Linked DNA regions of Methylorubrum extorquens. Each later gene encodes a partner of the first gene's protein in a complex. Each region holds a gene or a part of one and is shown on either strand. Other genes may lie near its edges.

The links.
Region 2: the proteins of meaB (region 1) and scpA are in contact, whole or in part, in a crystal structure (PDB 8DPB), measured with the Methylorubrum extorquens proteins. Residues at the interface, in SOR26638.1 of Methylorubrum extorquens: Arg20, Ala21, Ala24, Arg25, Thr28, Ser32, Arg33, Arg34, His37, Thr98, Gly99, Gly100, Ser101, Ile102, Leu103, Lys106, Thr107, Ala110, Ala113, Ile114, Asp115, Arg116, Ala118, Phe119, Ile120, Arg121, Pro122, Pro124; in SOR27001.1 of Methylorubrum extorquens: Glu577, Glu578, Asn579, Asp580, Gly581, Arg582, Arg583, Arg585, His596, Ala604, Ser605, Ala608, Asp609, Gly611, Phe612, Asp613, Val614, Asp615, Ile616, Gly617, Pro618, Leu619, Glu625, Arg628, Gln629, Val631, Glu632, Asn633, Asp634, Glu661.

The regions. Positions count from the first base shown.
Region 1 is NZ_JALJXF010000001.1:615,032-621,764, reverse strand. Bases 1-2,831 are described here. They hold meaB (methylmalonyl Co-A mutase-associated GTPase MeaB), read right to left. Parts: upstream 1,996-2,831; coding sequence 1,006-1,995; downstream 1-1,005. Other genes in these bases: J2W78_RS03015 (alpha/beta hydrolase), read left to right, coding at 2,142-2,831; J2W78_RS03025 (peptidase C15), read right to left, coding at 377-1,009; leuD (3-isopropylmalate dehydratase small subunit), read left to right, coding at 1-283. Outside these bases: more of J2W78_RS03015, read left to right, coding at 2,832-3,176; J2W78_RS03010 (hypothetical protein), read left to right, coding at 3,362-3,709; J2W78_RS03005 (S9 family peptidase), read right to left, coding at 3,787-5,667; J2W78_RS03000 (L,D-transpeptidase), read right to left, coding at 5,735-6,652. UniProt on the Escherichia coli protein: Binds and hydrolyzes GTP. Likely functions as a G-protein chaperone that assists AdoCbl cofactor delivery to the methylmalonyl-CoA mutase (MCM) ScpA and reactivation of the enzyme during catalysis.
Region 2 is NZ_JALJXF010000001.1:884,742-891,635, reverse strand. Bases 1,144-4,135 are described here. They hold scpA (methylmalonyl-CoA mutase), read right to left. Parts: upstream 3,727-4,135; coding sequence 1,561-3,726; downstream 1,144-1,560. Other genes in these bases: J2W78_RS04280 (purine permease), read right to left, coding at 3,832-4,135; J2W78_RS04290 (mannose-1-phosphate guanylyltransferase/mannose-6-phosphate isomerase), read right to left, coding at 1,144-1,253. Also shown: more of J2W78_RS04290, read right to left, coding at 1-1,143; more of J2W78_RS04280, read right to left, coding at 4,136-4,287; J2W78_RS04275 (DUF817 domain-containing protein), read left to right, coding at 4,448-5,377; J2W78_RS04270 (hypothetical protein), read right to left, coding at 5,489-5,704; J2W78_RS04265 (S1C family serine protease), read left to right, coding at 6,233-6,894. UniProt on the Escherichia coli protein: Catalyzes the interconversion of succinyl-CoA and methylmalonyl-CoA. Could be part of a pathway that converts succinate to propionate.

The DNA.
Region 1 (6,733 bases):
CAACAACTGCGCCAAGAACGGCATCCTCGCGATCATCGTCTCGCCGGAGGATCTAGAGAAGCTGTTCCAGGACGCGGAGCGCGGCGCCAACGCGACGCTGACGATCGATCTCGCCGCGCAGACCATCAAGGGCCCGGACGGCGGCACCCTGCATTTCGACATCGACGAGGGCCGCAAGCACAACCTGCTCAACGGCCTCGACGAGATCGGCCTGACCCTAGACCAGAAGTCTCCGGCGATCGACGCCTACGAGGCGAAGCTCGCCCAGCGCGAATGGGCATGACTGGCGGCTAGAGCGCATTCCGACGAAGTGGAAACCGGTTCGTCGAAAGAATGCGCGTCAAAACAAGGATCGAGAGACGCCGGCCTGATGCAATCAGGTCGGATATGGCTCTAAAGCCCTGCCCCGCAGGGCGAGCACCCGCGCCGCCTCGATGAAGGCTTCGGCCCAGAGATCGAGCGCGGGCCGGTCGCGCCCTCCGCCAGGTTTCGGACGCCGGGTGCGCGGCGGCATCGGAATGTGCAGGAACAAAGCCGGCCGCCCCGTCGCCAGCACCTGGTAGTACGAAGCGTTGCACAGGTAGCGTCCGGCCTCGCGCGAGGCGGCGGCATCGAGGCCGGCGCGCCTCAAGGCCACCCGCACCTGCGCCGCCGCGGCGCTCCGGCGCTGCGCCGGGCCGTCCGGGTCGAACGCGAGGGAACGCCCCACCGCCCCGCTCGCATCGGGAAACAACCGGCTGACCCGGTTGACCGCGCGGGTCTCGACACAGACGCGGGAGCGGCGCGCGGCAACCCCGATCATGAGCACGGCGCGCGGGCCCCTGGCCAGGGCCGGAGCCAGCCCCGTGTCGAGAGCGTCGTAGCGCGTGTCCAGCACGAGGCAGTGCGGCGTGTGGCCGAGGATGCGGCGCAGATGCGGTGACGCCGCCAGACGCCGGGCAAGGCGGGCGCTCGGGTTGTCGGGCACGGTCGGGAACGGGCCGAAGCCCGTGATGAGCAGGCGGCTCACAACCCTATCAGGGTCGCGATCGCATCGGCGCCGGCAGCGGGTGAGTGCTCGCCGCCCGCGACCGCCCGCTCCGCCTCGGCGGTGGCTTGGCGCACTTCCGCGCTGCCGACGAGGCGCTGGTGCAGTCGCTCGTGGACGAGCGCCCACATCCACTTCACGTCCTGCTCGCGGCGCTTGCCCGCGATCTCGCCGGTGGCGGTGAGCTTGCCGCGGTGATCCTCGATCCGGCTCCAGAGGGAATCGAGGCCCTTGCCGTGCAGGCCGGAGATCGTGACCACCGGCGGCGTCCACGTGGCGGACGGCGGCGTCAGGATGTGGAGCGCGGCGCGGTACTCGGAGGCGGCGGCACTCGCCCGGCGCTCGCCGTCGCCATCGTCGGCCTTGTTGACCGCGATCATGTCGGCGAGTTCCAGGATGCCCTTCTTGATGCCCTGAAGCTCGTCGCCGGCCCCCGGCAGCATCAGCACGAGGAAGAAGTCGGTGAGGTCGGCCACCGCCGTCTCCGACTGGCCGACGCCGACGGTCTCGACCAGGATGACGTCGAAGCCCGCCGCCTCGCACAGCAGCATGGTCTCGCGGGTCTTGGCCGCGACGCCGCCGAGGGTGCCCGAGGAGGGCGAGGGCCGGATGAAGGCGTTGCGATCGATGGCCAGCCGCGCCATCCGCGTCTTGTCGCCGAGGATCGAGCCGCCAGTGCGGGTCGAGGACGGATCGACGGCCAGCACCGCCACCTTGTGGCCCGCCGCCGTCAGGAGCGAACCCAGGGCGTCGATCGTGGTGGATTTGCCGACGCCCGGCACGCCGGTAATGCCGACGCGGATCGCGCGGCCGGTCTGCGGCAGCACCGCGTCGATGAGGTCGCGCACCGCCGCCCGATGATCGGCCCGGCGCGACTCGGCGAGCGTGATGGCGCGGGCGAGCGCTGCCCGGTCTCCGGCCAGAAGCCGCTCGCGGAGTGTGTCCATGTCGGGAAGGGTCGCGCTCATGCCCCCTTCATGCCGGGGCGTCGCGCGGGCGTCGAGTGCCCAAAATCCCAATCGTGCCCCGCCACGGTCAAGATCGTGCGCGAAGGAGGGGAGCCCAGCGCCGGCTTGCCACCGGAGCGGGATTCTTCGGGGACTCGAAACCGCTCATGCAGCCCTCCGACGCGACCCGCCGCTCCCTCCTGCGCCTCATGGGTTTGGCGGGCGTGGCCGGCCTCTCCCCTGCCCTGTCGGCCTGCGTCATGGATGGGCTTGCCACCGGCACCGTCGGCGAGACGCAGTCGGCGCTCGACGTGAGCCCGGTGCTCCTCATCGCCACCACCCGTCGCCCGGCCAGCGGCAATCCGCCCAAAGCACCGTTCTTCGGCTCGGAGCGCGGCCGGGGCCTGAGCTTTGCCGAGGCGCGCATGACTGCGCCGGACCGCTCGCTGATCGGCAAGGTCTCGTCGGTGGTGAGCGGCGATTGGGGCGTCCGCTCCGTCGGCGACGTCACCACGGGGTCGGGCGCGGCGGCGGCCTTCGCCCAATCCGCCTTCGGCCGCGACGTGCTGATCTACGTCCACGGCTACCGCGAGAGCTTCGAATCCGCCGCGGTGAGCGCCGCCCGCCTCTCCGACGGCATCCGCTTCAACGGCGCCTCGGCGCTGTTCACCTGGCCCTCGGCCGCGGCGACCTTCGATTACGGCTACGACCGCGAGAGCGCGCTGTGGTCCCGCGACGCCCTCGAGGATCTTCTGAAAACCGTGGCGACCACGCCGAGCGGCGGGCGCATCCATATCGTCGCTCACTCGATGGGCACGCTCCTCACGCTGGAGACCCTGCGCATGTTGCGGGCCGAGGCCGGCGAGGCGGCGGTCGCCCGGATCGGCGCGGTGGTGCTGGCCGCCCCCGACATCGACATCGACCTGTTCGCCAACGGCGTCGAGCGCCTGGGGCCGGACGCCAAGCGCATCACCGTCATCTCGGCGACGAACGACCGGGCGCTCGAACTCTCCGGCGCCATCGCGGGCGGCGTCGTCCGCGCAGGCGCCGCGGACCGGGAGCGCCTGGAGGCCCTGGGCGTGCGCGTGGCCGATGCCTCGGATTATGGCGGCGGCCTGTTCAACCACGACCTGTTCCTGTCGAACCGCGAGGTTCAGGCCGTCGTCAAGCGGGCCGTCTCGCGGGGCAGCAGCGGCACCTGAGGCAAATTCAGTGGCGTGATACCTCGCTTTGCGGCGATTGCCGGGAACGCGTGGCTTTGGCCCATCGACGAATCCGACTCCGCCGTCCTACAAGCGCCGCCGAACCCGGCCAGTCCGGTCCGGGTTTCCCGCGCAAAGCCGCCCGTCGGCCCGCGGCTCTTTCCCCTCTTTCGAGGACAGTCCCGATGTTCACGCTCGAGATCGACGGCAAGGCGATCGCGGTCATCAACGGCGACGAGGCGACCGCCCGCGACCTGTTCACCTGCGACGGCTTCAAGGAAGACATCCGCACGATGACGATCGACGGCCAGCCGATCTGGAACGGCACGTCGGATCTGACCGTACGCAAGGCCAGCGAGGACGAGATCGAAGAGTTCGAAGACGCGCTCGCCTCCGATGACGGCGAGGGCGATTTCGAGCCCGACGCGCAGCATGAAGCGGAAGGCGACAGCTCGGACGACGAGGACGAGGCCGACATCGTCTTCCTCGTGGACATCGACGACGAGGACGAGGATCAGACGCTCGACGCGTGACGGAACGCAAATCTCCGCGCGAGGACAGGCCATGCCGGCAATTTCCGCCGGCGTGGCCATACGATCGGGAGGCGCAACTATCCCTCCCGCACCACCTGCATCGACGTTCCCGCTGATTCGTTCGCTTGGATCGGCTCGCAGCGCCCCCCGAGATGGCGCGCCAAGAAGTCTTCCGCACGCGCGAAGAAGGCGAGCCGGTTGGCCGGGCGCACGAGGCCGTGGCCCTCGTCCAGGAACAGCAGGTAGGTCACCGGGATGCCGCCCCGCTCCATCGCGGCGACCATCTGGTCGGATTCGGCCTGCTTCACCCGCGGATCGTTGGCGCCCTGCACGATCAGCAGCGGCGCCTTGATCCGGTCGGCAAAGTAGACCGGGGAGCGCTCGCGGATGAGGGCCATGCCCTCCTCGGTGTCGGGATCGCCGATGGCGCGATGGAGTTGCGCCCGCATCGCCTCCCAGTAGGGCGGGATCGTCCGCACCAGGGTTTCGAGGTTGGCCGGGCCGACGAGGTCGATGCCGCAGGCGTAGGATCCCGGGTTGCGGGTCAGCGCCATCAGCGTGGCATAGCCGCCGTAGCTGCCGCCCATGATCGCCACGCGAGCGGGATCGGCCACACCCTGCGCCACGGCCCAGGCGACGGCATCGCTGAGGTCGTCGTCCATCCGCCGGCCCCATTCGCGGTCACCCGCATTGAGGAAGGCTTTCCCGAAGCCGGTCGAGGAGCGGAAGTTGACGCTGAGCGCGGCATAGCCGCGGTTGGCCAGCCATTGATGGATGCCGTCGAAGCCGAAGCTGTCGCGCGCCCACGGGCCGCCATGGACGAGCAGCACGAGCGGGCCGGGGCCCTGCGCATCGAGCGGGCGGGTCAGATACGAGACGAGATCGAGGCCGTCGCGGGAGCGGATGATCGCCGGGCTCATCGGGGCGAGCGGCGCACCCTCCAGCTCCGGACGGGCGCTGCCGAGCGAGCGCAGGCTCTTCGCCCGCCGATCGTAGATCGCAGCCTCGCCGACGCGGGTGTCGGCGCGGGCCACCACGATCCAGAGCGAATCGTCCTCGGTGCGGCTTGCCGGGTACCAGTCGCCGAGCCCCTGTGTTTCGAGGAAGGCGAAGTCGTCGGTGAAGCGCGGGTCGAGCACGTGCCAGGATTTGCGGGCATGAGTGACCGAGTAGGCCACCGGCTCGTGCGTCTCGGCATCCTGCAGCACCGCGCCGATATCCGCCTCCTCGTGCGCGGCGAGCACGCGGGTCTCACCGGTGGCGAGATCGATGCGGGTGAGCGCCGCGGTGTTGCGCCCGCGGCTGTCGCGGCAGAACAGGGCGGTGCCGGCCGCGTCGAGGTTCTCCGCGCCGGAGACGCGGGCATCCTCGGGCGGGAAGGTGAGCCACGGCTTCCATTTCGCGCCGTCGGGGGCGATCAACTGGCTCGAACCGTCCGGAAGGTTGCGGAAGGCGAAGCGCACCGTGTAGCGCTCGTCGATCAGGAAGCCGGCGAAGCCCGGATTTTCAGCCACCAAGCGGCGCTCGCCGGTAGCGAGATCGACGCTGTGCAGGTCGTGGAAGCGCGCGTCGCGGTCGTTGATCGCTACGAGCACGCGGTCGCGCACGATGCGGCTGAGGCCGACGATCGCCGCGGCGATGCCGGGGATCGGCGTCAGGTCGCGCCGCTCGCCCGTTTCGAGATCGACGGCGTAGAGGTGGTGGTTCTCGTCGCCGTCCGCGTCCTGCACGTAGAGGAGGTGGCGCCCGTCATAGGCGAAGGCATAGGCGTCGATGCCGCGGCGGCGGTCGGTCGTGACGGGCGCGGCCGCATCGAGATCGTCGATCGGTGCCGACCAGATGTTGAGAACGCCCTCATGCGGCGCCACCCAGCCGAGGCGGCGTCCGTCGGGGCTGATCTGATGGCCGTAGCGCGTCGGGTTGCCGAAGAGATGCGCGCGCGGGATCAGATCGACCATGATGTTTCCTCGTGTCCGGCGCCCGCCGTTCGGAGACGGGCCCCCGTGCGAGGAAACTATCGCGGGATCAGCCGAGCACCACCACCTTCGCGCCGACTTCGACACGGTTGAACAGGTCGATGGCGTCCTGATTGATCATGCGGATGCAGCCCGAGGACACGCTCTTGCCGATGGAGTGCGGCTCCAGCGTGCCGTGGATGCGGAACAGCGTGTCCTTGTTGTTCTGCCAGAGATACATGGCGCGGGCGCCGAGCGGGTTGCGGCTGCCGCCGGGCACGCCGAGACCGCTCTGCAACTTGTCGACCTCGCGGGCGAGGTCCGGCCTGCGAGCGATCATCTCCTTGGGCGGATACCAATCCGGCCAGGCCTGCTTCGAGTTGACGGTGGCGCTGCCCGACCACGAGAAGCCCTGCTTGCCCACGCCAACGCCGTAGCGCCGTGCCCGGCCGTTCGGCAGGATGAGGTAGAGGAAATGCGCCTTGGGATCGACCACGATGGTGCCCGGCGCCTCGTTGGTGCGGAACTCGACCTCCTGGCGCAGGTAGATCGGGTTGAACTTCTTGTAAGGAATCGCCTGGACCGGGAAGGGCTCGTTGGCGAGCGCCGCGTAGGCCCGCGTGTAGTCGATCGGGCCGTTATCGGGCTCCTGCGGCGGCACCGGATAACCGGCCTGCTGCTGGCGCGGCGTCTGGTTCGGCGCCTCGGCGGCGGGCGGCTCGCCCATGCGCTCGGCCCGGCGACGGGCATAGGCCTCGGCGTCGAGGTCCGTCTGCGTCTCGGGCACCGGCCGCCCGTTGCTGACCCGGCCGTTATAGGGAACGTACTGCCCGCCACGGCGGCGGTAGAGCTGGCCGTTGCCGTCCTGATAGAGACGGTCGTCGTCGAACCCGTCGAAACTTTGGGCGAGGACGTGACCCGGCAGGGTCGCGAGCCCGAGGCTCGTCACGGCTCCGAGAAGAAGCTTACGGCGGTTCTGAACTGACATGGATCGCTCGATCGAAGTGGCCGGGCCGGGAAACGTCTCCGGAATACGGGGAAACGGTCACGATCATCCGGGCCGGCTGAA
Region 2 (6,894 bases), 270 kb from region 1 along the record:
TCGGCCGTGCCCTTCACCACCACCCAGTGTTCGGCCCGGTGAAAGTGCTTCTGCAGCGAGAGCCGCCCGCCCGGCGTCACCATGATCCGCTTCACTTGAAAGCGTTCGCCGATATCGATGCGCTGATACCAGCCCCAGGGGCGGTACATCCGGCGGTGGGCATCTGCCTCCGGGTGGGCCTTCTCGCGCAGGACGGTGACGAGATCCTTGACCTTGCCCGATTTCGCCTTTGCGGCGACCAGCACCGCGTCCGGGGTCGCGACCACCACCACGTCGTCGAGTCCGACCACCGTGGTGAGCCCATCGCCCTCGCTGTGCACGAGGCTGCCCGTGGTCTCCACCAGTTCGACCCGGCCGCGGACAGCGTTGCCCTGGGCGTCACGCTCCAGCACCTGCCACACCGCGTCCCAGGTGCCGACATCCGACCACGCGAAGGAGACCGCGAGCACGCCCGCGCGGGTGGTTCGCTCCATCACCGCGTAATCGATCGAGGTTTTGGGCGCCCGCGCGAAGGACTCGGCCTGGAGGCGCACGAAATCGAGATCCGTGGCGGCGTTGGCGAGCGCGCCGCGGGCGGCTTCCAGCACGTCGGGTGCGTGCGCTTCCAACTCGGCGATCATCACGTCGGCGCGGAACAGGAAGTAGCCCGAGTTCCACAGGGCGCCCTCCGAGATCAGGCGCTCGGCGCCGGCCGCATCCGGCTTCTCGACGAAGCGCTCGACCCTGTGAAGGCCCGGCGCGTCGGGAAGTGCGCCGCCGGTGCGGATGTACCCGTACTCGGTCGCGGGCCGGGTCGGGGTGATGCCGAGCGTCATGATCTGGCCGAGACGCGCGCCGCGGGCGGCTTCCTGCGCGGCGCGCGCGAAGGCGGCGGCGTCTTCGATCACATGGTCGGCGGCCATCACCAGCACCACCGTCTCCGGCCCGCGCCGCCCCCCATGCAGCGCGGCCACCGCCACCGCTGCGGCAGAGTCGCGTCGCTCGGGTTCGAGCAGGATGTCGGCGCTGATGCGGCTCTGTGCGAGTTGCTCGGCGACGATGAAGCGGGACTCGGCCGAGGCGATGACCGTCGGCCGGGCGAACACGGCCTGGTCGGCGACGCGGCGGACGGTGGCCTGGAAGGTCGAGGTTGCGGGATCGACCAGCGGCGTGAACTGCTTCGGCATGCTCTCGCGCGAGGCCGGCCACAGCCGCGTACCCGAGCCGCCGCACAGGATCACGGGCAGGATTTTTTCGTGGTCTGCCTCGGCCATGGCCCAGCCCCGTCGCGGATCGAGAGGCGCCAGCCGGTCGGACAAAGGTGCGGGAGCGGCGGGCGCGAAAATTGACCCTGCCGTCTTAGCCGATCCCCCCGCACGCCACCACGATACGGGCCATGCGGCCTGCGATTCAGGTAAATTCGCGAAAGCATCGTCCTGGATATCGGATCCAGGGCGATGCTTTCGCCCGTTGGTCTTGCATCATCTCTTCCGAAAGCCGGAGGCCACCTTTCGGGACGATGCGCTCGAAACTCGGATGAGGAGCGGCGGGGTTCAGCCGCCGCCTGGCCTTTCCGAAACGCTACTCGGCCGCCTGCCGCTCGCCGTAGCCGAGGCGGCTGTTGAGTTCGCCGAGCAGCTTCACCGCCGCTTCCGCGATCACGGTGCCCGGTGGGAAGATCGCCGAGGCGCCCGCGGCGTAGAGGGCGTCGTAATCGCCCGGTGGGATCACGCCGCCGACCACGATCATCACGTCGTCGCGGCCCTCCTGCTTCAGGGCGGCCTTGAGTTCCGGCACCAGCGTCAGGTGGCCCGCCGCCAGCGAGGAGACGCCGACGATGTGCACGTCGTTCTCGACTGCTTGGCGTGCCGCCTCGTCGGGCGTGGCGAAGAGCGGCCCGATATCGACGTCGAAGCCGAGATCGGCGAAGGCCGAGGCGATCACCTTCTGGCCGCGATCGTGCCCGTCCTGGCCCATCTTGGCGACCAGGATGCGCGGGCGGCGCCCGTCATTCTCCTCAAAAGCCTCGACGAGGCCGCGCACCTTCTCCACCACCGGCGACATGCCGCCCACCTCCCGCTTGTAGACGCCTGAGATCGAGCGGATCTCGGCGCGGTGACGGCCCCATGCCTTCTCCAGCGCCTCCGAGATCTCGCCGACCGTGGCCTTGGCCCGCGCCGCGTTCACCGCCAGTTCGAGCAGGTTGCCCTCGCCGTCCGCGGCCTTCGTCAGGGCGGCCAAAGCCGCATCGACGTCGGCCTGGTTGCGCTCGGCGCGCAGGCGCTTGAGCTTGTCGATCTGCTTGGCGCGCACGTCGGCGTTGTCGACGCGCAGCAGGTCGATCTTCATCTCGTCGTTGGGCTTGTACTTGTTGATGCCGACGATCGTCTGGCGCCCGGAATCGATCCGCGCCTGCGCGCGCGCCGCCGCCTCCTCGATGCGCAGCTTCGGGATGCCGGCCTCGATGGCTTTGGCCATGCCACCCAGCGCCTCGACCTCGCGAATATGCTCCCAGGCGCGGTCGGCGATGTCCCGGGTCAGCCGCTCGACATAGTAGGAGCCGCCCCACGGATCGATGATCCGCGTCGTGCCGCTCTCCTGCTGCAGGAAGAGCTGGGTGTTGCGGGCGATGCGGGCCGAGAAGTCGGTCGGCAGCGCCAGCGCCTCGTCGAGCGCGTTGGTGTGGAGCGATTGCGTGCCGCCCTGCGTCGCCGCCATCGCCTCGATGCAGGTGCGGGTGACGTTGTTGAACACGTCCTGCGCCGTCAGCGACCAACCGCTCGTCTGCGAGTGGGTGCGCAGGGGCAGCGACTTGTCGCTCTTCGGCTCGAACTCCTTGACGAGCTTGGCCCAGATCAGGCGCGCGGCCCGCATCTTGGCGATCTCCATGAAGAAGTTCATCCCGATCGCCCAGAAGAACGACAGGCGCGGGGCGAACTGGTCGATGGTCAGGCCCGCGGCCAGACCCGCCTTGATGTACTCGACACCGTCGGCGAGCGTGTAGGCGAGTTCCAGATCCTGCGTCGCCCCGGCTTCCTGCATGTGGTAGCCGGAGATCGAGATCGAGTTGAACTTCGGCATGTTCTTCGAGGTGTAGCCGAAGATGTCCGAGATGATCCGCATCGATCCCTTGGGGGGATAGATGTAGGTGTTGCGGACCATGAATTCCTTGAGGATGTCGTTCTGGATCGTGCCGGCGAGCTTTTCCGGCGGCACGCCCTGCTCCTCGGCCGCGACGATGTAGAGGGCGAGCACGGGCAGCACCGCGCCGTTCATCGTCATCGACACCGTCATCTCGTCCAGCGGAATGCCGGAGAACAGCGTGCGCATGTCGTAGATCGAGTCGATCGCGACACCCGCCATGCCGACATCGCCCGAGACGCGCGGGTGGTCCGAATCGTAGCCGCGGTGCGTCGCGAGATCGAAAGCGACGGAGAGGCCCTTCTGGCCCGCGGCCAAGTTGCGCCGATAGAAGGCGTTCGAATCCTCGGCCGTGGAGAAGCCGGCATATTGCCGGATCGTCCAGGGCTGGGTGACGTACATCGCCGGATAGGGCCCGCGCAGGTAGGGCGGCAGGCCGGGGAACGAGTCGATCCCCTCGCAGCTCTCGCGGTCCTCAGGGCCGTAGAAGCCCTTCACCGGAATGCCCTCGGGCGTCATCCACGGCTCCCCGGCCGGCGGCGGCGGCGCCTTGAAGCCGTCGGCCGCATAGGCGACGGAGGCGAAATCGGGGATGCGGGAGCTCATCGTGCGTCTGTTCCTGGCGTCAGTCTCGGCGTCGGCGGAGACGGTGATTTTTTTTGAGCATTATAGGCAAGCCACCAAACGCGGCTACTGTCCAGAAGGCTTGGCTCAGCGGCCGCGCTTGCGCCGGTTTCCTGTCACGTGATGACGGCCACGCGCATCCCAGCGCACGCTCGGCGCCGGCCCCGACGGCGCGGCGAGCCACGCCCGTCGCTGCGCGATCAGAGCCTTGAGCCGTTCGGCCCGCTTTTCCTTGCGGGCGCAGTCGCAGGCGCAATCGGGGTCGAAGCCGTGGGGACCGCCCTCTCCCGAGAAAAGGCTGATCACTGCCATCACAAGGCCGACCACGCCGATTACGCCGATCACCAGCGCCGGCCACGCGAGGCCGAGCCCGATGAGGACGGCGATGGCCGCCTTGCCCGCCAGCGTCCCGACCAGCTTCACTTTCAGGAGAGCGCCGAAGGTCGCCGCTGCGCCGGCCGATCCGCGTAGCGCCCGCAAGCTTCGCCTGCGAAAGCGCTTGCGCGCCATGAGCGCTTCGAGCCGGTGCAGTTCGCGTTCCATCCGCCGCCGGGCGGGTGCCCGATCCTCCACCGCGTTCGCCTGCACGCCCCCTCCCCGCTGCGCTTGCCGCGCCGAGTGTGGGCTGAGGCGAGCGTGACCGTCAAACCGCCGCTTTCCGCGGCTCGGGTCGTGCTGAGCGCACGGCGGAGGTTCGAACGGAATGGCGACGGGGCGAAGGGCACCGAGTGCGGCACGGAACTGGCCGTTCCTGGCTGGCTTCGTCGCGGCCGAGAGTCGGCTCGGCGAGCGCGCCCAGGCCATCGGCCGTCTGCCGGCCTTCGCCTACGAGTTCGTCAGGTTCGGGGTGAAGCAGGGCTGGGCCTGCCTGTTCGGCGGCTTGATCTGCGCACTGCTCATCGGCACGCACCTGTTCTACCCGGCCGACGCGCTGCTCTCGCGCTACGATTTCCTGACGCTCGCGGCGGTGCTGATCCAAATCGCGCTGCTGGCGCTCGGCATGGAGACCTGGGAGGAGGCCAAGGTCATCGCGCTCTACCACGTCGTCGGGACGGCGATGGAGATCTTCAAGACCGGCGTCGGCTCATGGATCTACCCGGAGGCGAGCCTGCTGAAGATCATGGGCGTGCCGCTGTTCACCGGCTTCATGTATGCCAGCATCGGCTCCTACATCGCCCGCGTCTGGCGCCTGTTCGACTTCCGCTTCACCCGGCATCCGCCGCTGGCCTTCACGCTGCCGCTGGCGGGCGCGATCTACCTCAACTTCTTCAGCCACCATTACGTGGCCGACCTACGCGCGATGCTGTTCATTGCGACCGGCGTGCTGTTCGGGGGCACGGTCGTGCATTTCAAGGTCTGGCACGTGCATCGGCCAATGCCGCTGCTGCTCGGCTTCGTTCTCGTGTCGCTCTTCATCTGGCTGGCCGAGAACATCGGCACGGCAAGCCGCGTCTGGCTCTACCCGAACCAGGCGGCCGGCTGGTCGCCGGTCTCGGCGGCCAAGCTCGGCTCGTGGTTCCTGCTGATGATCGTGTCCTACGTGCTGGTCACACTGGTGAGCCGGCCGGAGCCTTGCCCCGAGGCGGCACCCGCGCGGCCCGCCGATCCGGCTGAGCCGCGACCCGCGCGCTAGAGCCGTATCCGACCCCATTGCATCAGGCCGGCATCTCTAGGCCCTTGTTCTGACGCGCATTCTTTCGACGAACCGGTTCCCGCTTCGTCGGAAGGCGCATCAAGGCCGCGATCAGTTGACGTAGGTGCGGATCCAGTTCGGGGAGAGGATTTCGCCCTCTTCTGTGATGATCCAGGGCTGCTTCGAGGGGTCGCCGAGGGCGCCCTTCGCGGCGAGGAGCGCCTCGCGCAGGGTGTCGTAGCGCTCGGGCTGGGCCAGGGGAGACGAGGCCGGCAGGGTGCGCCAGATCGTCAGGTCGGCAGGACGTTCGAGAGCTTCGGTTTCCATCTCTTGCTCTTCCTGTTCGAACCGGGCCCGTTCGCGAAAGGATCGCGGCGGCGGCGGGCGCCGCTGGGCCGGTATGCTCAAAGTTCTAGGGCGATCGAAGCATCTCTGGGGCGGCTTTGCGATCAATTCGAGTGCTCGATGACCAATCGACCACCGTTTCGTCGCAGTTCCTCACCTGAACCTTGCCTTGGTTTCGCCAAAAATTGGTCCAGACCCACCCACCGATGCCTTCTCATCAGTAGGACGACACTGCGTATGAAACAGTATGCAATTGGTTACTCTTCGTGGGGGCATTCCTCGGTGCGGTGCCGCACCCACCTTCGCTGTGTAGGAAAGCGGGGATTTGTTGACGGGACGCCACACCGGACACAGCTAAGTCTCAATCACCGGACTCGCGCGCTCGGCGGCGCGTCGGACCCGACTCTTGTGAGTTTGGTGGAGAGAACCTGAACGGGGCCCGTACCGCCGACGCGGCGCGGGTCGCGCGGTTCATGGTTGGACAAGGGCCGAGCAAGAACTGAGGTTGTCGTGCCGGATCGTTTCGTGCGCATCGCCTTGGGCGTGACGCTGGGCCTGCTGATCGCCTTCGTGGCGCAGCCCTACATCCTCGCCTTCCTGTATTCGGCGGACGCGCCGCGCTCGGTGGCCGCCCGCGGCGACCTCTCGGCGGCGGAGAAGACCACCGTCGATCTGTTCGCCCGCGCCTCGCCCTCCGTCGTCCACGTCTTCGCCCAGGCGGCGGCGCAGGGGCGCTCGCTGATGGAGCCGGACGACGAGTTCGGCCAAGGGCCGGGCGGTGGCGAGCAGCAGCAGGGCTCCGGGACGCAGACCGGCACCGGCTTCGTCTGGGATGCGGCCGGGCATGTCGTGACCAACAACCACGTCGTCGAGGCCGCGACGAAGGGCGGCGGCTCGATCTCCGTTCGGCTCGCCTCGGGCGAAGTGGTCGGGGCGCGGGTCGTCGGCACCGCACCGAGCTACGATCTCGCCGTGCTCCAACTCGGCCGTGTCGCCAAGATGCCCCCACCGCTCGCTGTCGGAACCTCGGCCGACCTTAAGGTTGGGCAATCGGCCTTCGCCATCGGCAATCCGTTCGGCCTCGACCACACCCTCACCACAGGAGTCATCAGCGCGCTCCAGCGGCGGCTGCCGACGCAGGAGGGTCGGGAACTGTCGGGCGTCATCCAGAC